Regions from separate parts of the Streptomyces sp. NPDC006368 genome, predicted to be linked through region 2. Evidence: predicted binding sites of a transcription regulator. Region 2 holds the regulator's gene; the other holds the start of a gene.
What was found. The regulator HrcA, encoded in region 2, represses chaperone genes, less so after heat shock. The targets are predictions, from matches to a motif close to TTNGCACTCNGNNNNNCNGAGTGCNAA.

Region 1: the regulator HrcA is predicted to act here: its motif matches at 1,555-1,581, upstream of groL (chaperonin GroEL).

The regions. Positions count from the first base shown of each region.
Region 1 covers NZ_JBEXQK010000059.1:14,954-25,926, forward strand. Annotated here, with positions in the region: gene thrC (threonine synthase) at 1-309, shown strand, start outside; gene ABZZ38_RS28340 (ubiquitin-like small modifier protein 1) at 333-608, shown strand; gene ABZZ38_RS28345 (cold-shock protein) at 1,028-1,231, shown strand; gene groL (chaperonin GroEL) at 1,711-3,333, shown strand; gene ABZZ38_RS28355 (SRPBCC family protein) at 3,433-3,876, shown strand; gene ABZZ38_RS28360 (hypothetical protein) at 4,046-4,261, shown strand; gene ABZZ38_RS28365 (WhiB family transcriptional regulator) at 4,472-4,726, opposite strand; gene ABZZ38_RS28370 (ABC transporter permease) at 4,855-6,330, shown strand; gene ABZZ38_RS28375 (ABC transporter ATP-binding protein) at 6,368-7,063, shown strand; gene ABZZ38_RS28380 (PTS transporter subunit EIIC) at 7,029-8,534, opposite strand; gene murQ (N-acetylmuramic acid 6-phosphate etherase) at 8,729-9,661, opposite strand; gene ABZZ38_RS28390 (MurR/RpiR family transcriptional regulator) at 9,676-10,674, opposite strand.
Region 2 covers NZ_JBEXQK010000063.1:13,181-24,153, reverse strand. Annotated here, with positions in the region: gene ABZZ38_RS28925 (adenosine deaminase) at 1-768, opposite strand, end outside; gene ABZZ38_RS28920 (ribonuclease Z) at 1,092-1,994, opposite strand; gene ABZZ38_RS28915 (histidine triad nucleotide-binding protein) at 2,003-2,362, opposite strand; gene ABZZ38_RS28910 (16S rRNA (uracil(1498)-N(3))-methyltransferase) at 2,419-3,150, opposite strand; gene ABZZ38_RS28905 (nitronate monooxygenase) at 3,147-4,220, opposite strand; gene dnaJ (molecular chaperone DnaJ) at 4,438-5,574, opposite strand; gene hrcA (heat-inducible transcriptional repressor HrcA) at 5,575-6,591, opposite strand; gene ABZZ38_RS28890 (MBL fold metallo-hydrolase) at 6,767-7,489, shown strand; gene ABZZ38_RS28885 (DUF3097 domain-containing protein) at 7,500-8,315, shown strand; gene hemW (radical SAM family heme chaperone HemW) at 8,463-9,695, opposite strand; gene ABZZ38_RS28875 (ATP-binding SpoIIE family protein phosphatase) at 9,723-10,973, opposite strand, start outside.

The DNA.
Region 1 (10,973 bases), on a different contig from region 2:
CCGTACGTCCTGGACATCGCCCGCCGCACCGGCGGCGCCGTCGAGGACGTCGACGACGAGCAGATCGTGGACGCGATCAAGGTGCTGGCCCGCACGGAGGGCATCTTCGCCGAGACGGCGGGCGGGGTGACCGTGGGCGTGACGAGGAAGCTGATCGAGGCTGGTCTGCTGGACCCGTCCCTGACCACCGTCGTGCTCAACACCGGCGACGGGCTGAAGACCCTCGACGCGGTGTCCGCGACCACCGGCCCGACCGCGACCATCCGCCCGAGCCTGGACGCGTTCCGCGACGCCGGCCTGGCCCGCTGAGACCCTTCGAAAGGCACCCCGACATGAGCGTCAACGTCCGCATCCCCACCATCCTCCGCACGTACACGGGCGGCCGGGCCGAGGTCACGGCCGAGGGCTCCACCCTCGCCGAGGTCATCGAGTCGCTGGAGAAGAACCACCCGGGCATCGCCCCCCGCGTCCTGGACGACCAGGGCAAGCTGCGCCGCTTCGTGAACGTCTACGTCAACGACGACGACGTGCGCTTCGAGGACGGTCTCGGCACCGCGACGCCGGACGGTGCGGGCGTTTCGATCATTCCCGCCGTCGCCGGCGGCTGATCATCAACCGGTCGCTCCGATAATCGGAATTGCCCCCTCCGTCACAAGAAGCGGAGGGGGCAATTCTGCATGGTTGGGCGCGGTAGAGTTGGGGAAGTCCCCGCCGTCGCGTGTGCCGGACGCATATGAATTCACGCTCCCGCGCGACAAGATGCAGTCAAAGTGTCCGTAAGTTATGCGCCATAAGTGCGCTTTGCCGGGCCCGACTTGCCCGGGATTCCCCCGTATTCGGCCAACTTTTCCGTTCACGCGTGCTCGGAATTCTCGTCCGATTGACCTGTTGCAGACGGCAGTTGGACAGATACATTCAGCGGCGGTCGACGCGTTCCGGCGCAGCCCGTTCCTGTTCAGCGGGTGAGTTCTGACCCGGGTCCGCGAAGTGCGGTCCTGTGCAAGGGCCAGTAATAGGGGAGTTAGGCATGGCTCAGGGCACCGTCAAGTGGTTCAACGCGGAGAAGGGGTACGGCTTCATCGCGGTCGACGGTGGTGCGGATGTTTTCGTCCACTACAGCGCGATCCAGATGGACGGTTACCGCACCCTGGAAGAAGGTCAGCGAGTCGAGTTCGAGATCTCGCAGGGCCAGAAGGGTCCGCAGGCGGACATGGTCAAGCTCGCGGGTTAGCACTGAGCCGGCACAGCGGCACAGCGGCACGGCGACACGGCGTGATTCGGCCAGCGACTGCACAGTGAGTGCCAGGGGCTCGCATCCGAGGAGGGTGCGGGCCCCTCGCATGTCCGCGCGCGGGGTTCCGTGGGCGGGTCCCCGCGCGGGTCCGTGGGCAGGTCCCCGCGCGTGTCGGTGCGCGTGTCGGTGCGCGCCGGGGAGGCGCCGCCCGGCGTGCGGCACCGGCGTGCGACCCGTCCCGCACCCGGTTCGCGCCGCGCCGTCGCCTCCCGATCCCCGGGAGGCGCTTGCACTCGCAGGGGTCGAGTGCTAATCATTGGTTAGCACTCTGAAGGTGAGAGTGACAACGAAGGACCGGGTCGGTGAGGTCCGCAGGCCAAGTGGGGCAAGGAACCACAGGGGCATGCAGGCCGTCCGTCGCGGGCGCCAGCGCGGTCCGGAGCAGTCTCCACCCCAGTCCGGGAGGACCACTTCACATGGCCAAGATCATCGCGTTCGACGAGGAGGCACGGCGCGGCCTCGAGCGCGGCATGAACCAGCTCGCCGACGCCGTCAAGGTGACCCTGGGCCCCAAGGGTCGCAACGTCGTCCTCGAGAAGAAGTGGGGCGCCCCCACGATCACCAACGATGGTGTGTCCATCGCCAAGGAGATCGAGCTCGAGGACCCGTTCGAGAAGATCGGCGCCGAGCTGGTCAAGGAAGTCGCCAAGAAGACGGACGACGTCGCCGGTGACGGTACGACCACCGCGACCGTTCTCGCCCAGGCGCTCGTCCGCGAGGGTCTGCGCAACGTCGCCGCCGGCGCCAACCCGATGGCCCTGAAGCGCGGTATCGAGAAGGCCGTCGAGGCCGTCTCCGGCGCGCTGCTCGACCAGGCGAAGGAGGTCGAGACGAAGGAGCAGATCGCCTCCACCGCCTCCATCTCCGCCGCCGACACCCAGATCGGCGAGCTCATCGCCGAGGCCATGGACAAGGTCGGCAAGGAAGGCGTCATCACCGTCGAGGAGTCCCAGACCTTCGGTCTGGAGCTGGAGCTCACCGAGGGTATGCGCTTCGACAAGGGCTACATCTCGGCGTACTTCGCCACCGACATGGAGCGTATGGAGGCCTCTCTGGAGGACCCGTACATCCTGATCGTCAACTCCAAGATCTCCGCGGTGAAGGACCTGCTCCCGCTGCTGGAGAAGGTCATGCAGTCCGGCAAGCCGCTGCTGATCATCGCCGAGGACGTCGAGGGCGAGGCCCTGTCGACCCTGGTCGTCAACAAGATCCGCGGCACCTTCAAGTCCGTCGCCGTCAAGGCCCCGGGCTTCGGCGACCGCCGCAAGGCCATGCTGAACGACATCGCCATCCTCACCGGTGGCCAGGTCATCTCCGAGGAGGTCGGCCTCAAGCTGGAGAACGCCGGCCTCGACCTCCTGGGCCGCGCCCGCAAGGTCGTCATCACCAAGGACGAGACCACGATCGTCGACGGTGCCGGTGAGAGCGAGCAGGTTCAGGGCCGCGTCAACCAGATCCGCGCCGAGATCGAGAACTCCGACTCGGACTACGACCGCGAGAAGCTCCAGGAGCGTCTGGCGAAGCTGGCCGGCGGCGTGGCCGTCATCAAGGCCGGTGCCGCCACCGAGGTCGAGCTCAAGGAGCGCAAGCACCGCATCGAGGACGCGGTGCGCAACGCCAAGGCCGCCGTCGAGGAGGGCATCGTCGCCGGTGGTGGCGTGGCCCTGCTCCAGGCGTCCAGCGTCTTCGAGAAGCTGGAGCTCGAGGGTGACGAGGCCACCGGCGCCAACGCCGTGCGCCTGGCCCTGGAGGCCCCGCTGAAGCAGATCGCCGTCAACGGTGGTCTCGAGGGTGGCGTCATCGTCGAGAAGGTGCGCAACCTGCCCGTCGGCCACGGCCTGAACGCCGCGACCGGCGAGTACGTCGACATGATCGCCGAGGGCATCATCGACCCCGCCAAGGTGACCCGTTCCGCTCTGCAGAACGCGGCCTCCATCGCGGCGCTGTTCCTCACCACCGAGGCCGTCATCGCCGACAAGCCGGAGAAGGCGTCCGCGCCGGCCGGCGGCGGCATGCCGGGCGGTGACATGGACTTCTGATCCTCCCGGATCGGACACGTCCTTCCGTTCCGAGGGCGGCACCCCTTCTCCCAGGGGGTGCCGCCCTCGGGCGTTTCGGCCCGGGCCTACGCTGGGGGTATGGCCGTCGACGTCCTGACCGAGACCGTGATCGACGCCCCGTGCGACCTCGTCGCCGCGTACGCCGCCGACCCGTCGAACGCGCCCGAGTGGTACGTCAACATCGTCTCCGTCGAGTGGGAGACCCCGTCCGCCATGGAGGTCGGCGCCCGCGCGGCCTTCGTCGCCCGCTTCCTCGGGCGACGCCTCGTCCACACGTACGAGATCGTCGCGTATGAGCCGGGGCGGCGCCTCGTCATGCGTACGACCGACGGGCCGTTCCCCATGGAGACCACCTACACCTGGGAGCCGTACGGCACCGACGGGAGGGCGACCCGGATGACGCTGCGGAACCGTGGCGGCGCAGGTCACCGGTTCGCCGCCCCCGCGATCCGGCGCGCCAACCGCAAGGACCTGGCGGCGCTGAAGCGCCTGCTGGAACGCAGGAGCAGCCCCGGGGCCTGACCCCCGGGACCGGTCCCTGGTGTGGCCGGATCGGAACCCCTCGGGCCTGGCGGGTGTCAACTGCGGTTAGCACGGATGGGGTTGTTGAGGCCTCATACCTATGCGAGCCGACGGTTAATCGACCACTCTGTGTATGGAAGCCGAATACTCAGCGTGGAGGTGCCAGGCCATGGCGTTGCGATCGTCGGACCGGCTGCGGGCGGCCGAGGAAGTAGTGGCACAGCTGCGGGGCGAACTGGGTGCGGTGGGGGTGACCCTGCCGTCGCTGCGGGTCGACGCGGTGACGGCGACGGGTGACGCGCCGTTTCCGCTGGTGGAGCTGGGGCGCTGCAACCTCGACACCGCGATGCGGCTGGTCGCCGTACTGCGCGAGGCACGCCGGTGAAGCCGGGCGAGTACGTGATCGACGGCCGGGACGGGCGGGTCGGTGAGGTGGTGGGGCACGTCGGGGACTACGTACAGCTACGGCCGCCGGATGGTGGACGGAGATGGGTATGCCCGGATCACGCGCTGAGCCCGGCGCCACCGGGCGAGGTTCTGCGGGAGCGGGTGCGCCTGCTCAACCGGCGGGCGCGGTTGGGGCCGTAGCGCCCGGTCACCCGGTCTGCGCCGCGCGCCTGCGGGAGCGGCGTATCAGGGCCCGGCGTTCGTCCTCGGACAGTCCGCCCCACACGCCGGTTTCCTGGCGGGTCTCCACAGCCCACCGCAGACACTGCTCGCGCACGGGGCAGCGTCGGCAGACGGACTTGGCCGTCTCGGCCTGAAGCATCGCGGGCCCGCTCGTCCCGATGGGGAAGAAGAGGTCGGGGTCCTCGTTCCGACAGGCCGCGGCGGCACGCCAGTTATCCATAAGAGCCTCCTTTTGTCTTTTCTTCGGGTGACCGTCGATCCCGGACTGAAACGGGACTTCGGGCCCTTCTCATGCGACTCTCATGGCTGCCTTACGCCCTCATCACGCCACGTCCTTACGTTCGCGGCATGTTCTTCACCTATCTCAGGCGCGAGTTGCGCCGCCGGAGGAAGGCGGCGCTGGTCGTCGCCTCCGGCCTGGCGCTCGGTATCGCGCTGGTCATCGTCGTCAACTCGGTCGCCGCGGGCATGAACCGGGCCCAGGACGAGGTTCTCGAGTCGCTGTACGGGCTGGGCACCGACATGACGGTCACCAAGGCGGCGGCGCCGCCCGAAGAGGGCGGCACCGTGCGGAAGCCTCGGTTCGAGTTCGACGCGAAGGACCCGGACGACGACAGCGCGCAGAGCCAGGACCTCGTCATGGTGCAGGGGTTCGAGACGCTGGCGTCGTCGGCCGTGGTGGAGGTGGGCGGGCAGGACGGCGTCGCGGAGGCGGTCGGCGGGCTCAGCCTGCGCGTGATGAAGGTGGACGGGCGGTTCGAGCGGGGCGAGGTGCAGCCGGGCGGGCCGCCCGGTAGTGGCGCCGGTGGCGGTTCCGGTGATTCCGGTGGTGGCGGGAAGGTCCGGGGCGGCGGGGCGGCGTTCGACGTCAACGCGTACAGCGTCTACGGGACCGACGTCGCCCACCAGGGGCTCGGGCCGCTGACGACGTCGAGGATCACCTCCGGGCGTACGTTCCGGACGGGTGAGACCGCCGCCGAGGTGGCCGTCGTCGACAGCGCGTACGCCAAGGAGCAGGAGCTCGGGGTGGGCGAGAAGCTCACCATCTCGGGGACGTCGTTCAGCGTCATCGGCATCGCGACCGCCGACAGCGGTGACGCCGCCGCCGACGTCTACCTGCCGCTCGCGCGGGCGCAGGTCCTGGCGGACGCCAAGGACAAGGTGACGACGGTCTACGTGCGGGCGGCCGACTCGCAGCGGATCGCGGCGGTCAAGGCGTCGATCCAGAAGGGCATTCCGGGGACGACGGTGACGACGTCCGCCGATCTCGCCGGCACCGTCTCCGGTTCGCTGTCCACCGCGTCCGGCCTCGCGTCGGGTGTGGGGAGGTGGCTGTCGATCATCGTGCTGGCCGCCGCGTTCATGGTCGCGGGGTTGCTGACGTCGTCGGCGGTGAGCCGGCGGGTACGGGAGTTCGGCACGCTCAAGGCGCTGGGGTGGAAGAGCGGCCGGGTGACCCGGCAGGTCGTCGGCGAGGCGCTCGTCAACGGGCTGATCGGCGGGGTGCTCGGCATCGGGATCGGGCTCGCGGGGGCGTGGGCGATCACGGCGTTCGGGCCGACGCTCACCGCGGAGCTCGGTGGAGCCGGAGGGGGCGGCGGAGCCGGTGGCGGCGGGCGGGTCTTCGGGCCCGGCGGTGGTGGCGGGGCGATGGGGGAGGGCGCGGGCCGGGCGCTCGACGTCGCCCTCACCGCGCCGGTCTCCCTCCCGACCATCGGGCTCGCCGTCTCCCTCGCCGTCCTGGGCGGGCTCATCGCCGGCGGCTTCGGCGGCTGGCGGGCCTCCCGGCTGCGGCCCGCGGACGCGCTGCGCCGTGTCGGGTAACGCCACCTTCCCTACGTACCAACGGAGTTGACAGCACATGTACCAGCTCAGTGGCGTCACCAAGCGCTACCGGCGCGGCAAGGAGACCGTCCAGGCCCTGGACGGCGTGGACCTGGTGATCGAGGACGGCGGGCGCCTGGTCATCCAGGGCCCGACCGGGGGCGGCAAGTCCACGCTGCTCCAGATGCTCGGCGGTCTGGACCGGCCCACGGAGGGGAGCGTGGTGCTGGACGACACCGACCTGGCCACGCTGCCGGAGGCGCGGCTGACGCGTGTACGGGCGGAGAAGATCGGGTTCGTGTTCCAGAGCTTCAACCTCGTGCCGACGCTCACCGCCCAGGAGAACGTCGAGACCGCGCTCGTACCCCTCGGGCTGAAGGCCCGCGAACGGCGGGAGCGGGCCGCGGAGGCGCTCGTCTCGGTGGGGCTCGGGGAGCGGCGCGGGCATGTGCCCGGCGAACTGTCCGGCGGGCAGCAGCAGCGGGTCGCGATCGCGCGGGCGCTGGTCAAGCGGCCGGCGGTGCTGCTGGCGGACGAACCGACCGGGAACCTCGACGAGTCGATGCGCGACGAGATCATGGACCTGCTGGAGGGGCTGTGGGAGGAGAACGGGCTGACGTTCGTCATGGTCACCCATGACACGGCGCTGGCGCGGCGGGCGCCGCGACTGGCGACGATCAGGAAGGGCCGGGTGACGATCAGGGAGCAGGCGGTGGGGACGGCGACGCCGTAGCGGGGCGGGGCGCCGTGGCGGCGCCGGGCGTCGCGGCGGGGCCGGGATCGGACCGGCCGCTGAGGGCCGGGGTGTTGAGGTCCCGCAGCATCCGGTCGCTGAAGCCGAAGAAGTACGTGGCCAGGAAACCGGCCACGTACCCGGTCAGCAGGCCGCCCGCGTAGATCGCGACCGTGGTGCCGCTCAGTCCGCCGCTGCCGTCGAGGAGCGGGAACAGCGCCCAGCCGGACGGGCCGATCGCCGTCGAGCCGACCGTGTTGCCCAGCATGCTGAACAGGCCGACGAAGCCGCCGCCGAACGCGCCGCCGACGCACGCCGTGATGAACGGGCGGCCGAGGGGGAGGGAGACGCCGTAGATCAGCGGCTCCCCCACACCGAGCAGGCCGGCCGGGAGCGCGGACCTGATCGTGCGGCGGATGTCGCCGCGGTGGCGGAGCCGCAGATAGACGGCGGCGGCCGCACCCACCTGGCCCGCGCCGGCCATGGCCAGGATGGGCAGCAGGAGCGTGAACCCCTGCTGCTCGATGAGCGTGGTGTGGAGGGGGATCAGCGCCTGGTGCAGGCCGAGCATCACGAGGGGGAGGAACAGCCCGCCGAGGACGAAACCGGCGACCGCGCCGCCGCCCGCGAGCAGCCGGTCGGCGGCCTCGCCGATGGCGGCGGAGACCTCGCCCGCGACGAACATCAGGCCGTAGACGGTGATCAGGCCCGAGACCAGGACGGTCAGAGTGGGGGTGACGAGCACGTCGAGGGACTCCGGCACGCGGCGGCGGCACCACTTCTCGACGCGTGTCGCCAGCGCGGCGGCGGCGAGCGCGCCGAGGACGCCGCCCTGGCCGGGTGAGAGCTGCTGGCCGAACACCTCGATCCTCGCCACGCCCGCGTAGACGATGATCGCGGCGACGGCGCCGCCCAGGATCGGCGTACCGCCGAACTCCTTGGCCGTGTTGAGGCCGACGAACACGGCGATCAGCGCCATGAACCCGGAGGCGATCGCGGTGAGAGCCGGGGTGAGGACGGGCAGCCGGCCCAGGTTGACCAGGAGGCCGTTGAGGCCCGCGATGATGCCGCAGCCGATGAGGGCGGGGATCAGCGGCACGAAGATGTTCGCGACGCGGCGGAGGAGGAGCTTGAACGGGGTGGCGTTCCGGCTCCGCTGAGCGGCCTTGAGGGCGGCGCCTCGGGCGGCGAGGTCGGCGGTGGTGCCGCTCGCGGTCAGGGCCTCGAACTCCGGGGCCACCCTGGCGACCGTGCCCGGGCCGAGGACGATCTGGTACGTCGACCCGTCCTCGACGACGCCCATGACGGCGGGCAGCGCCTTGAGCGCTTCGTCCTGGACGAGGGAACGGTCGCGCAGGGCGAGGCGGAGGCGGGTCATGCAGTGGGCGACGGACGTGACGTTCCCGGCGCCGCCGACGAGGGGGAGGATCGCGGCGGCGATGGCGCGGTTCTTGTCGGGGGTGGGGGTCATGGGGGCGCCTTGCTGTGTGTGGGGGGAGGGTGTCGGGGTGCGGTGAGGTGGGGGTCCTTGTGGGTGTGGCCGCGGGGCTTCCCATGGGGCGGGAGCCGTCGGCGGGTGCGGGTGCATGCGGTCGGGGGGTGCCGCGCCGTCGTCGGCGGGCGGCGGCGGGCGGCGGGGCGGGGAGCCCGGACGAGCGGGGCGGCTCAGGCGGTGTCGGTGGTGGTGGCGGTCGCCAGCGCCTTGCGGAGGTGGCCGTTGGATTCCTTCAGCAGCCGTTCCGCCGTCGGGGCGTCGATGTCGGCCAGGAGGGTGAGGATCGCGGGCTTCACCTCGCCGTCGGTGGCCTCCAGGGCCGCGTCGATCTCCGGCTGCGACGCGCCGGTCGCCTGCGCGACGATGCGGCGCGACCGGGCGCGCAGCTTGTCGTTGGTCGCCCGGACGTCGACCATCAGGTTCCCGTACGTCTTGCCGAGCCGCATCATCGTGATCGTCGAGATCATGTTGAGGACCAGCTTCTGCGCCGTACCGGCCTTCAGGCGGGTGGACCCGGTGATGAACTCGGGGCCCACCACGACCTCGATGCCGTGGTCGGCCGCCGCCACCAGCGCGCTGCCCGTGTTGCAGGCGAGGCCGATCGTCAGCGCGCCGAGCGCCCGCGCGTGTGCGACCGCGCCGACGGCGTACGGGGTGCGGCCCGACGCGGAGACGCCGACCACCGTGTCGTCGGGGGTCAGCCCCAGCGCCGCCAGGTCGCCGGCCGCCAGGGACGCGGAGTCCTCGGCGCCCTCGACCGCGCCGGCCATCGCCTCCGGGCCGCCCGCGATCAGGCCCACGACCTGCCCGGGGGCGGCGTTGAAGGTGGGCGGGCACTCGCTGGCGTCCAGGACGCCGAGCCGCCCCGCCGTGCCCGCGCCCGCGTAGATCAGCCGGCCGCCGCCCGCCATTCGCTCGGCGGTCGCGTCGATCGCGGCCGCGATCCGCGGCAGCTGGGTGGCGACGGCGGCGGGGACGGACCGGTCCTCGGCGTTCATCAGGCGCACGATCTCGGCGGTGGGGAGACGATCGATGTCCGCCAGTTCGGGGCGGAAGGCTTCCGTGGTGAGGTGGGCGAGCTGGGCGTGCAGATCGGACGTCATCGTGCGGGGCTCTTTCAGCGGGTGCGGGGGGCGTGGCGGTGCGCGAGCGCCTCGTACGACGCGGCGAGCGCGGGCGCGGCGGTGTCGTACGTACGCTGGGTGACGCCGGTGAACAGGCAGTCGACGACGAGGAGTTGACTCGTTCGGGACGACATGGCGGCCGGGCGCAGTTCGCTTTCGCGGGCGATGGAGGTCGTCAATATGTGGTCGGCGTACTGGGAGACCGGGCCGTTCGGGCGGCCGGTGATCGCGACGGTCGTCGCGCCGTGGTCGAAGGCGACCCGCAGCGGTTCTATGACGTCGCCGGTGGAGCCCGAGTGGGTGATGGCGATGGCCACGTCACCGGAGCGGAGCTGCACGGCGTTGGTGACGGCGAGGTGCGGGTCGCTGTGCGCGTGGGCGACGAGCCCGATCCGCAGCAGCTTCTGCGCGAGGTCCTGGGCGACCAGCCCGGACGCGCCGACGCCGTAGATGTCGGTGCGGCGCGCGGCGGCCAGCGCGGTGACGGCGGCGCCGAGCTGCACCGTGTCGAGGCCGGCGGCGGTGTCGGCGAGGGTCTGCTGCTCGTCGTACGCCAGCTTGGCGACGACGTCCGCGAGCGGGTCGTCGACCGCGATGTCGGCGGTGACGGACGGCGCCCGGCCGGACTGCTGCTGGGCGGCGAGCCCGGCGAGTGCGAGACGCAGGTCGCGGTAGCCGGGGTAGCCGAGGAGGCGCGCGGTGCGGACGACGGTCGCCTCGCTGGTGCCGGTGAGTTCGGCCAGGCCGGTGACCGTGAGGGCGGCGCAGCCGGCCGGATCGCCGGCGACGGCTTCGGCGACCCGCTGCATGGAGCGGGTCATGGACGGCGCGAGGGTGCGTACCTTGGCGGCGAGGGCCGCGGGGGCGGGCGGGGCGTCAGCCCTGCCGGACGCGGCCGGGACCCCGGACCCCCCCGGCGCCGCACCTGACGCGGCCTTGGCACCGGACGCACCCGCCGCACCCGACCGCGCCGACGCACGGGCCGCCGGCACCGCGCCGGACGCGGCCTTGGCACCGGAGGCGCTTGCCGCGCCGGACGCGACCGTGACGCCCGATGCGGCCGTGGCGCCCGACGGCGCCGACGCGCCGGACGCGGTCTCCGCGCCGGACGCGGTCTCCGCGCCGGACGCGGGTGAGGCCCCGGACGCGGGCGAGGCCCCGGACGCGGGCGGGGCCCCGGATGTGGCCGACCCACGAGCCGCACCCGACGCGTTGGACGCGCCGGACGACGTCGGGGCGCCGGTGGTGAAACTTTCCTTCACTTCATCGGTCACAAGACGAAAGCTATTTT
Region 2 (10,973 bases):
CAGCGGGTGGTCCTCCAGGACGTCGATCGCGCGCAGCCGCACGTTCGACAGCGGACACAGCGTCAGCGGCACCCGTTCCCGTACGAGCCGGGCCACCAGCTCCGGGTCCTCGACCGCCCGCAGCCCGTGGTCGATCCGCTCCACGCCGAGGACGTCCAGCGCCTCGCGGATGTACGCGGGCGGGCCCTCCTCGCCCGCGTGGGCGACCTTGCGCAGCCCGAGCGCCCCGGCCGCCTCGTACACCTCGGCGAACTTCGACGGCGGGTGGCCCACCTCGGCCGAGTCCAGGCCGACGCCCGCGATCCGCCGCACGTAGGGCCTGGCCGCCTCCAGGGTCGCCATCGCCGACTCGGCCGACTTGTCCCGCAGGAAGCACATGATCAGCCGGGTGGAGACGCCGTGCCGCTCCTCGCTGTGGTCCAGCGCCCGGGCCAGCCCCTCCACGACCGTGCCGAACGCGATGCCGCGGTCGGTGTGCGCCTGCGGGTCGAAGAAGATCTCGGCGTGCCGTACGCCCTGCGCGGCGGCGCGCGCCAGGTACGCGTCGGCGAGCTCGGTGAAGTCGTCCGCCGTGCGCAACACGGTCATCAGCCCGTAGTACAGGTCAAGGAAGGACTGCAGGTCGCTGAAGAGGTACGCCTTCCGCAGCTCCTCGGTGTCCGCGTAGGGCAGTTCGACGCCGTTGCGGGCGGCGAGCGCGAAGGCGAGCTCGGGTTCGAGGGTGCCCTCGATGTGGAGGTGCAGTTCGGCTTTGGGAAGCGGTGCCATGGGGGGTGCCTCGGTGCTTTCTCGGGAGTAATCGCAGCGTAACGCGGCCGGATTGGGCGCTCCACCTCGGCGGGCCGGGCGAGCCCCATGACGGCGAGCCCGGTGGCGGGGGCTGCGCCGCGGGCGGCGAGGGCGGCCTGGAGCGCGATCATGGCGCGGATACCGCCGCCGACGGCGCGCCGGATGAGCGGGCGGTGCCCCCCGGGCGGGCGGGGCGGGCGGGGACACCGCGGCCGTGCCCGGAACCAGGTCGGACGAAGTGGCCATCCGCGTCCTCCACGGGCGCGTGGGCGAGGCTGACGCAGGCGCTCCTCGTCCGCCTGCTAACGCTTGGGGAGAGGGACCCGGATCAGGTCGTGGGCGACGGTCAGTTCGCCGTCGAAACCGGCCGCGCGGGCCTGCTGCTCGAAGACGCCGGGGTCGCTGTAGCGCTGCGAGAAGTGGGTGAGGACGAGATGCCGTACGCCCGCCTCGCGCGCCACCGCCGCCGCCTGGCCGGCCGTCAGGTGGCCGTGCTCGATGGCCAGCGTCTCGTCCTCGTCGAGGAACGTCGACTCGATGACGAGCAGGTCGCAGCCCTCGGCGAGCGCGTACACGCCGTCGCAGAGCCGGGTGTCCATGACGAACGCGAACCGCTGCCCGTGCCGGACCTCGCTCACCTGCTCGACGCGTACGCCGCCGAGCTGCCCGTCGCGCTGCAGACGGCCCACGTCCGGGCCCCCGATGCCGTACGCGGCGAGCTTCTCGGGCAGCATGCGGCGCCCGTCGGGTTCGGTCAGCCGGTACCCGAAGGACTCGACGGGGTGCGAGAGGCGGCGCGCCTCCAGGGTGTACGCGGGGGTCGTGGCGAACGCGCCGTCCTCGGCGACCGGCGCCTCGGTGAGCCGGACCGTCTCGCGGTAGGCGGTGGCGTACCGCAGCCGGTCGAAGAAGCGCTGCCCGCTCGCCGGGTAGTGGGCGGTGACCGGGTGCGGCACCCGGTCGAGGTTGATGCGCTGGATGACCCCGGCCAGACCGAGGGAGTGGTCACCGTGGAAGTGGGTGACGCAGATCCGGTTGATGTCGTGGGCGGCGACCCCGGCGCGCAGCATCTGGCGCTGCGTGCCCTCGCCCGGGTCGAAGAGGATGCCCTCGCCGTCCCAGCGCAGCAGGTAGCCGTTGTGGTTGCGGTGGCGTGTGGGCACCTGGCTGGCGGTGCCCAGCACGACGAACTCCCGTACGGACATCCCGCGTGCTACCCGGGGGGCCAGTTGAGGCCGCGGCCGCCGAGGACGTGGGCGTGCGCGTGCCAGATGGTCTGTCCGGCGCCGGTGCCGGTGTTGAAGACGACGCGGTAGCCGCTGCCGTCGATCTTCTCCTGGGCGGCGACCTCACCGGCCTCGCGCAGCACGTCGGCGGCGATCCCGGGCTCGGCGGCGGCGAGTGCGGCGGCGTCGCGGTGGTGCGCCTTGGGGATCACGAGGACGTGCGTGGGCGCCTGCGGGTTGATGTCGCGGAAGGCGACGGTCGTCTCCGACTCACGGACGATCGTGGCCGGCACCTCCCCCGACACGATCTTGCAGAACAGGCAGTCGCTCTGCGGCTCTCCGGCCATGCTCACTCTCCTTTTGATCAGTACCCACGCAGCTTATCCGTGGTGATCCTCGGCGATCAGGACCAGCGGCCCGTCCGCCCCAGCAGCAGCGCCGCGGCGGCCGTGCCGGCGGTCGAGGTGCGCAGCACGCTCCGCCCCAGCCGGTACGGCTTCGCGCCCGCCTCCGCGAAGGCGGCCAGCTCGTCGGGCGACACGCCGCCCTCGGGGCCGACGACGAGCACGATCTCGCCGGCCGCGGGCAGTTCGGCGGTGGCCAGCGGCTCGGCGCCCTCCTCGTGGAGGACGGCCGCGAAGTCGGCGGCGGCGAGGAGCCGCGCGACCTGCTTGGTGGACGCGGCGTCCGCCACGTCCGGGAAGCGCAGACGGCGCGACTGCTTGCCCGCCTCGCGGGCGGTGGCACGCCACTTGGCGAGCGCCTTCAGGCCCCGGTCGCCCTTCCACTGCGTGATGCACCGGGACGCGGCCCAGGGCACGATCGCGTCGACGCCGGTCTCGGTCATCGTCTCGACGGCCAGTTCGCCGCGGTCACCCTTGGGCAGGGCCTGGACGACGGTGATGCGGGGCGCGGGCGCGGGCTCCGCGCGTACCTCGGTCACCGCCACGTCGAGGCGGTCCTTGCCCTCGACGGCGGCGACGGTGCCGTACGCGCCGTTCCCGGCGCCGTCGGTGAGGACGATCTCCTCGCCGACGCGCAACCGCCGTACGGACACGGCGTGCCGTCCCTCGGGCCCGTCCAGCGTGACGGTGCCGTCCGTGACGTGGTCGACCACGAAGACGGGCGCCGTCATGAGGAACCGCCCAGCGCGAGGGCGGCGGCAGCGGACCGCGTTTCGGCGTGGAGGACCTCGACGAGCTGTCCGGCGGGCAGTTCGCGGGCCAGCCGGTGGCCCTGGCCGGCCCACAGCGCCATGCCCTGCGGGTCGCCGGCCGCGGCGGCGGCCTTGCGCAGGCCGCTGGTGAGGTGGTGCACCTCGGGGTACGCGGCGGGGGCGTAGGGCCCGTGCTCCCGCATGAACCGGTTGACCAGGCCACGGGCGGGGCGGCCGGAGAAGGCGCGGGTGAGTTCGGTGCGGGTGAACAGCGGGTTCGTCATGGCCTGCTTGTGCAGGGCGTGCGCGCCGGACTCGGGGCACACCAGGAACGCCGTGCCGAGCTGTGCGGCCGAGGCGCCCGCGGCGAGGACGGCGGCGATCTGGCTGCCGCGCATCAGGCCGCCGGCGGCGATCAGCGGTATGTGCACGGCCTCGCGCACCTGGGTGATCAGCGCGAGCAGCCCGGAGCCGGACCCGTCGGCCTCGGGGTCGTCGCGGTGCGTGCCCTGGTGCCCGCCGGCCTCGATGCCCTGGACGCACACGGCGTCGGCCCCGGCCCGCTGCGCGGCCTGCGCCTCCTCGGGCGAGGTGACCGTGACGACGGTGAACGTCCCGGCGCGCGAGAACGCGTCGAGCGTCTCGGGGGCCGGGCACCCGAAGGTGAACGACACGACCGGCACCGGGTCCTCGAGCAGGATGGCCAGCTTGGCCTCGTACCCGTCGTCCCGCCCCGCGTCGGGGTCGCCGAGCGGCGTGTCGTACCAGCCGGCCTCACCGGCGAGCTGGTGGCGGTAGACGTCGACGGCGGCGGCGTCGGCCTGACCCGGCTGCGGCATGAACAGGTTGACGCCGAAGGGCCGGGCGGTCAGCCCCCGAACCTGCTTGACCTCCTCGTACACGCCGTCGGCCGTCTTGTACCCGGCGGCGAGGAATCCGAGACCGCCGGCGTCGGACACGGCGGCTACGAGACGAGGGCAGGAGGCGCCACCCGCCATGGGGGCCTGCACGATCGGGTAACGGCAGAGATCGGTCAGCGCGGAGGACATGCACGCATGGTGTCACGCCCCGGCCCCGCCATCGAATCCCGGCCCCGCGCCCTGCCCGCCGAGCCCGCACGGCACCGAGCGGGTACGGCGCGGGGCCGGGTACGGCGCGGGGCGGGTGCCGGGGTCCTGACCCCGGCACCCGCCCCGCCCGTCGGCGTCGAGAAGCGCGAGCGCCCACAAGCGCCCGGTCCCACCGGCCCCACCGTGTCAGCGGTGCCTAGCGGCCGTTGAACGCGTCCTTCAGCCGCGAGAACAGGCCTTGCTGCCCCGGCTGGAACTGCCCCGTGGGCCGCTCCTCGCCGCGCAGCTTCGCCAGCTCGCGCAGCAGCCGCTCCTGCTCCGGGTCCAGCTTCGTCGGCGTCTGGACCTCCACGTGGACGATGAGGTCACCGCGCCCGCCGCCCCGCAGGTGCGTGACACCGCGCCCGTGCAGCGGGACGGACTGGCCCGACTGGGTGCCGGGGCGGATGTCGATCTCCTCGACCCCGTCGAGCGTCTCCAGCGGGCACTTCGTGCCCAGCGAGGCCGCCGTCATCGGGATCGTCACCGTGCAGTGCAGGTCGTCACCGCGCCGCTGGAAGACCGCGTGCGGCAGCTCGTGGATCTCGACGTACAGGTCACCGGCCGGGCCGCCGCCCGGGCCGACCTCGCCCTCGCCCGCGAGCTGGATGCGGGTGCCGTTGTCGACACCGGCCGGGATCTTGACCGTGAGCGTACGGCGGGAGCGGACCCGCCCGTCGCCGGCGCACTCCGGGCACGGCGTCGGCACGACGGTGCCGAAGCCCTGGCACTGGGGGCAGGGGCGGGACGTCATGACCTGGCCCAGGAACGACCGGGTCACCTGCGAGACCTCACCGCGGCCACGGCACATGTCGCAGGTCTGCGCGGACGTGCCGGGAGCGGCTCCCTCGCCCGAGCACGTGCCGCAGACGACGGCCGTGTCGACCTGGATGTCCTTGGTCGTGCCGAAGGCGGCCTCGTTGAGCTCGATCTCCAGCCGGATCATCGCGTCCTGGCCGCGCCGGGTCCGGGAGCGCGGGCCGCGCTGGGACGCCGTGCCGAAGAAGGCGTCCATGATGTCGGAGAAGTTGCCGAAGCCGCCGGCCCCGAAGCCGCCCGCGCCACCGCCTCCCGACGCGGACAGCGGGTCGCCGCCGAGGTCGTAGACCTGCTTCTTCTGCGGGTCCGACAGGACCTCGTACGCGGCGTTGATCTCCTTGAACCGCTCCTGCGTCTTCGGATCGGGATTGACGTCCGGGTGCAGCTCGCGCGCGAGCCTCCGGAACGCCTTCTTGATCTCGTCCTGGGAGGCGTCGCGGCGTACGCCGAGTACGGCGTAGTAGTCCGTGGCCACTTACGACTCCGCCAGGATCTGTCCGACGTAACGTGCCACTGCGCGTACCGCTCCCATCGTTCCGGGGTAGTCCATGCGGGTCGGTCCGACCACGCCGAGTTTGGCGACTGCCTCGTCGCCCGAACCGTAGCCGACCGCGACGACGGACGTGGAGTTCAGCCCCTCATGGGCGTTCTCGTGCCCGATGCGTACGGTCATCGCCGAGTCCTTGGCCTCGCCGAGCAGCTTCAGGAGCACCACCTGCTCCTCCAGCGCCTCCAGCACCGGCCGGATCGTCAGCGGGAAGTCGTGCCCGAAGCGGGTCAGATTGGCGGTGCCGCCGATCATCAGCCGCTCCTCGGTCTCCTCCACCAGCGTCTCCAGCAGCGTGGCCAGCACCGTGGAGACGGTCCCGCGGTCCTCCGCCTCGAAGGACTCCGGGAGGTCCTGCACCAGCTGGGGCACGTCGGTGAAGCGCCGCCCCACGACGCGGCTGTTCAGCCGGGCCCGCAGATCGGCCACGGACTGCTCGCCGAACGGCGCCGGGCAGTCGACCATGCGCTGCTCCACGCGCCCGGTGTCCGTGATCAGGACGAGCATCAGCCGTGCGGGAGCCAGCGACAGCAGCTCCACGTGGCGCACGGTCGAGCGCGTCAGGGAGGGGTACTGGACGACCGCGACCTGCCGGGTCAGCTGCGCGAGCAGCCGCACCGTGCGGCCGACGACGTCATCGAGGTCGACCGCGCCGTCCAGGAAGTTCTGGATGGCCCGCCGCTCCGGCGTCGACAGCGGCTTGACGCCCGCCAGCTTGTCGACGAAGAGCCGATAGCCCTTGTCGGTGGGGATGCGGCCCGCGCTGGTGTGGGGCTGGGCGATGAAGCCCTCCTCCTCCAGCACCGCCATGTCGTTGCGCACGGTGGCCGGCGAGACGCCGAGGTTGTGCCGCTCCGTGAGCGCCTTGGACCCGACGGGCTCCTCCGTGCCGACGTAGTCCTGGACGATGGCGCGCAGCACCTCGAGTCTGCGTTCGCTGAGCATCGCGCGCACCTCCAGCTGGCTCCGGTTCTCCTGCGTTGGCACTCGCGGTGTCGGAGTGCCAGGTTCACCCGGCCAGTGTACGGCGCCGGGGTACGCCCCTAGCAAGGGCCGCGGCCCGGGGCGGCCGTCCACGCTACCGCGCGACGGTGCTGGTCGTTGCCGATAGCGTCGCGGTATGGACGTCAGTTGGGAAGAGTTCGGCTGGGAGCGGCTCGGCGACGGTGTGGGCCGCAGGAGGCTGCCCGTCTGGGACGCGACCACGGCACTCGTGGTCGGCGAGCACGCGGCGCTGCTCTACGACACGGGCGCCACGCTCCGCGAGGGCGCCGAGATCCGGGCGCAGGCGCAGCGACTGCTGGGCGGGCGCAGGGTGACGCATATCGCATTGAGCCATCCGCACTTCGATCATGTGCTGGGCACGGCGGCGTTCGCGGGGGCGGAGGTGTTCGGCGCGGTGGGCGTCGAGGCGCTGATGAAGCGGGAGCGTGACGCGCTGCGGACCTCCGCGATCCGGCACGGGGTCGCCGCGGCCGAGGCGGTCGAGGCGACGGACGTGCTGGTCGTCCCGCACCACCTGGTGTGCGGCGAGTGGACGGTGGACCTGGGCGGGCGGCAGGTGCTGCTGGCCAACGTGGGGCCGGGGCACAGCGGGCACGACCTGGCGCTGCTGGTGCCGGGCGAGCCGGAGGTCGTGTTCTGCGGGGACCTGGTGGAGGAGTCCGGCGACCCGCAGGCGGGCGTGGACGCGATCCCGTCCCGCTGGCCGGCCGCGCTGGACCGGCTGCTGGAACTGGGCGGCGAGGACGCGCTGTACGTGCCCGGCCACGGGGCGGTGGTCGACGCCGGTTTCGTACGCGCCCAACGCGATGAACTGGCCCGCCGGTTCGGGGTGTCGTAGCGTCTGCCGAATGCGCAGTTACAACCCTGATCTGACCCCGCCCTGGAAGCGCTCCGCACCCGTCCCCGAGGTGCCCGCCGAGCCGGACGTGGTGGTCGAGGAGGTGGGGACCGGCTTCTGCGGAGCGGTGATCGGCTGCGAGGCGGGGACGGTCACCCTGGAGGACCGGTTCGGCAAACGCCGCGTGTTCCCGCTCGCGCCCAGGGGCTTCCTGCTGGAGGGCCGTACGGTCACCCTCGTCCGTCCCTCCGCGGCTCCGGTGCGGCCCACCCGTACCGCCTCGGGCTCGATCGCCGTTCCGGGAGCACGCGCGCGTGTGGCCCGGGCGGGGCGCATCTACGTGGAGGGCCGCCACGACGCGGAGCTGGTCGAGCGGGTGTGGGGCGACGACCTGCGGATCGAGGGCGTGGTGGTCGAGTACCTGGAGGGCGTCGACGACCTGCCGGCGATCGTGCGGGACTTCGGGCCGGGCCCGGACGCCCGCCTCGGGGTCCTGGTGGACCACCTGGTGCCTGGCTCCAAGGAGTCCCGCATCGCGGCCGAGGTCTCGGACGCCCACACGCTGATCGTGGGCCACCCGTACATCGACATCTGGGAGGCCGTGAAGCCCTCGGCGGTCGGCATCCCGGCGTGGCCCACGGTGCCGCGCGGCGAGGACTGGAAGACGGGCGTGTGCCGGGCGCTCGGCTGGCCGCCGAACACGGGCGCGGCGTGGCAGCGCGTCCTGTCGAGCGTGCACGGCTGGAAGGACCTGGAGCCCGAGCTGCTGGGGCGGGTGGAGCAATTGATCGACTTCGTGACGGTGGGCGACGCCGAGGGTGCGTGACCGCGCACTCGTCTCCCCACCGGAGGCCGGCCCGTTTCCCCGCCATGGCGGGGGTGTTCCGTCGATCAGCTCGTCCACGCCGCCCAGCAGTCGTCGTCCCCGCCGGGGTCTGGAGTCGGCCTCCTTGGCGGGGCCTGGAAGCGGGCGTCAGTCCACCAGGTCCCGCACCACCGCGTCGGCCAGCAGCCGTCCCCGCAGCGTCAGGACGGCGCGCCCCTCGGCGTAAGGACCGGGGTCCAGGAGCCCGTCCCTTACCGCGCGCTCGGCGGCGGCCAGGCCGGCCGGGCGCAGCAGCGACAGCTCGCACCCCTCGCGCAGCCGCAGCTCCAGCAGAACCCGCTCCACCCGCCGGTCCTCCCCGGAGAGCACCTCGCGCCCCGCGCCCGGTGACCGCCCCTCCGCCAGCGCGGCGGCGTACGCGCCGGGGTGCTTGACGTTCCACCACCGCACGCCGCCCACGTGGCTGTGCGCGCCCGGCCCGGCGCCCCACCAGTCGGCGCCGCGCCAGTACAGCTCGTTGTGCAGGCACCGGCCCGCCTCCGAGGTGGCCCAGTTGGACACCTCGTACCACTCGAACCCGGCCGCCGACAGCACGTCCTCCGCGATCAGGTAGCGGTCGGCGTGGACGTCGTCGTCCGTCATCGGCACCTCGCCGCGCCGGATGCGCCGGGCGAGCTGCGTGCCCTCCTCGACGATCAGGGCGTACGCCGAGACGTGGTCCGGTCCGGCGCCGATCGCCGCGTCGAGGGAGGCCCGCCAGTCGTCGTCGCTCTCCCCCGGCGTGCCGTAGATCAGGTCGAGGTTGACGTGTTCGAAGCCCGCCGCACGCGCCTCCGCCACGCAGGCCTCCGGCCGCCCGGGGGTGTGCGTACGGTCCAGCACCTTCAGGACGTGCTGCCGGGCGCTCTGCATGCCGAAGGAGATCCGGTTGAAGCCGCCCTCCCGCAGCTCCGCCAGATAGGCGGAGTCGACGGACTCCGGGTTCGCCTCGGTCGTGATCTCGGCGTCGTCCGCGAACCCGAACTCCTCGCGGACGGCGCCCAGCATGCGTACGAGGTCGCCGGCGGCGAGCAGCGTGGGCGTACCGCCGCCGACGAACACCGTCCGGACCGGCCGGGGGTCGTCGCCCAGGACCTTGCGGGCGAGGCGTACCTCGTCGGTCAGGGTGGCGGCGTAGTTGTCACGGGAGGCCAGCACGCCGCCGGAGCCGCGCAGCTCGGTGGCGGTGTAGGTGTTGAAGTCGCAGTAGCCGCAGCGGGTCGCGCAGTAGGGCACGTGCAGATAGAACCCGAGCGGCCGCTCACCGGCCCCGAGCAGGGCGGACGCGGGCAGCGCGCCGTCCTCGGGCATGGGCTCACCATCGGGCAGTACGGAAGGCATACCGCCCATTGTCCGTCACGCCGGGGCCTACCGGGCCTGGAGGACGAGCAGGGCGAGGTCGTCACCCACGGGGCCCTCCCCGAAGGCGTGCACGGCCTGCCTGATCCGGTCGGCGACGCCCTGGGCGGTGAGCCCGGCGCAGCCGGCGAGGACCCGGGCGAGGCCGTCCTCGTCATCGAGCATCCGGCCGCCGCGGGAGCGCCGCTCCGTGACGCCGTCGGTGACGCACAGGAGGGTGTCACCGGGCGCGAGGTGGAAGGTGTGGCTCTCGTACGCGACGTCGTCGACGACCCCAAGGAGCACCTGCGGCACGGCGGCCGGGGTCACCGTGCCGTCGGGGCGCAGGAGGAGCGGGAGGGGGTGCCCGGCGCAGGCGAGGGTGCAGCGCGCTCCGCCGTCGTCGCCGGGGGTGAGCTCGCCGTACAGGAGGGACAGGAAGCGTGACTGCGTCGGCATGACGGGCAGCGGCTCGGGGCCGCCCGCGGCGGCGACGACCAGCGCGGCGGCCTCCGCGGCCTCGGTGGCGTCGTCGAGGAGAAGCCGGTTGAGCCGGTCGAGGACCTCGCCGACCCGGTGGCCCTCACGGGCGAGCAGCCGCAGCCAGGGGCGGGCGAGGCCGGTGACGACGGCGGCCTCCGGTCCGCTGCCCTGGACGTCGCCGAGCATGAAGCACCAGCGCCCGGGCCGGCCGGCGGCTCCCGCGCCGGGCGGCGCCGCCTGGAAGACGTCGTAGAAGTCACCGCCCGCCAGCCCGTCGTCGCTCGGCTCGTAGACGACGCAGCTGGTGACCCCCGGGATCTGCGCCACCTGGCTGGGCAGCAGCCCGCGCTGCAGCACCCGGCTGATGGTGGCCTGGCGCGTGTACCGGCGGGCCGCGCCGATCGCCAGGGCCACACGACGCGCGAAGTCCTCGATGAGCGCCGTGACCGCGTCGGGGATACGGGCCGTGCCGCGCCGCCCGAGCATCAGCGTGCCGAGCCCACGGCCGCCCGTGACGAGCCGGTAGGCGAGCGCGGTGCCGTCCCCGCCCGGGTCGGGCCACGCCACGGGCACCGGCCCGGTGCGCGCGGCCTCCGGCATGGGCGGCGGCTCCTTGTGGAGCACGGCGCGCAGCGGCTCGATGGCCGACTCGTCGGCGTGCCAGACGCGGGCGAGCCGGGGCGCCGCCGGCGCCTCGCCGCCGTCGCCCTCCAGCCAGAAGGCGCACCAGTCCGCCAGGCGCGGCACCAGCAGCTGTCCGGCGAGCGCGGCGACCAGATCCTCGTCCAGCTGCCCGGC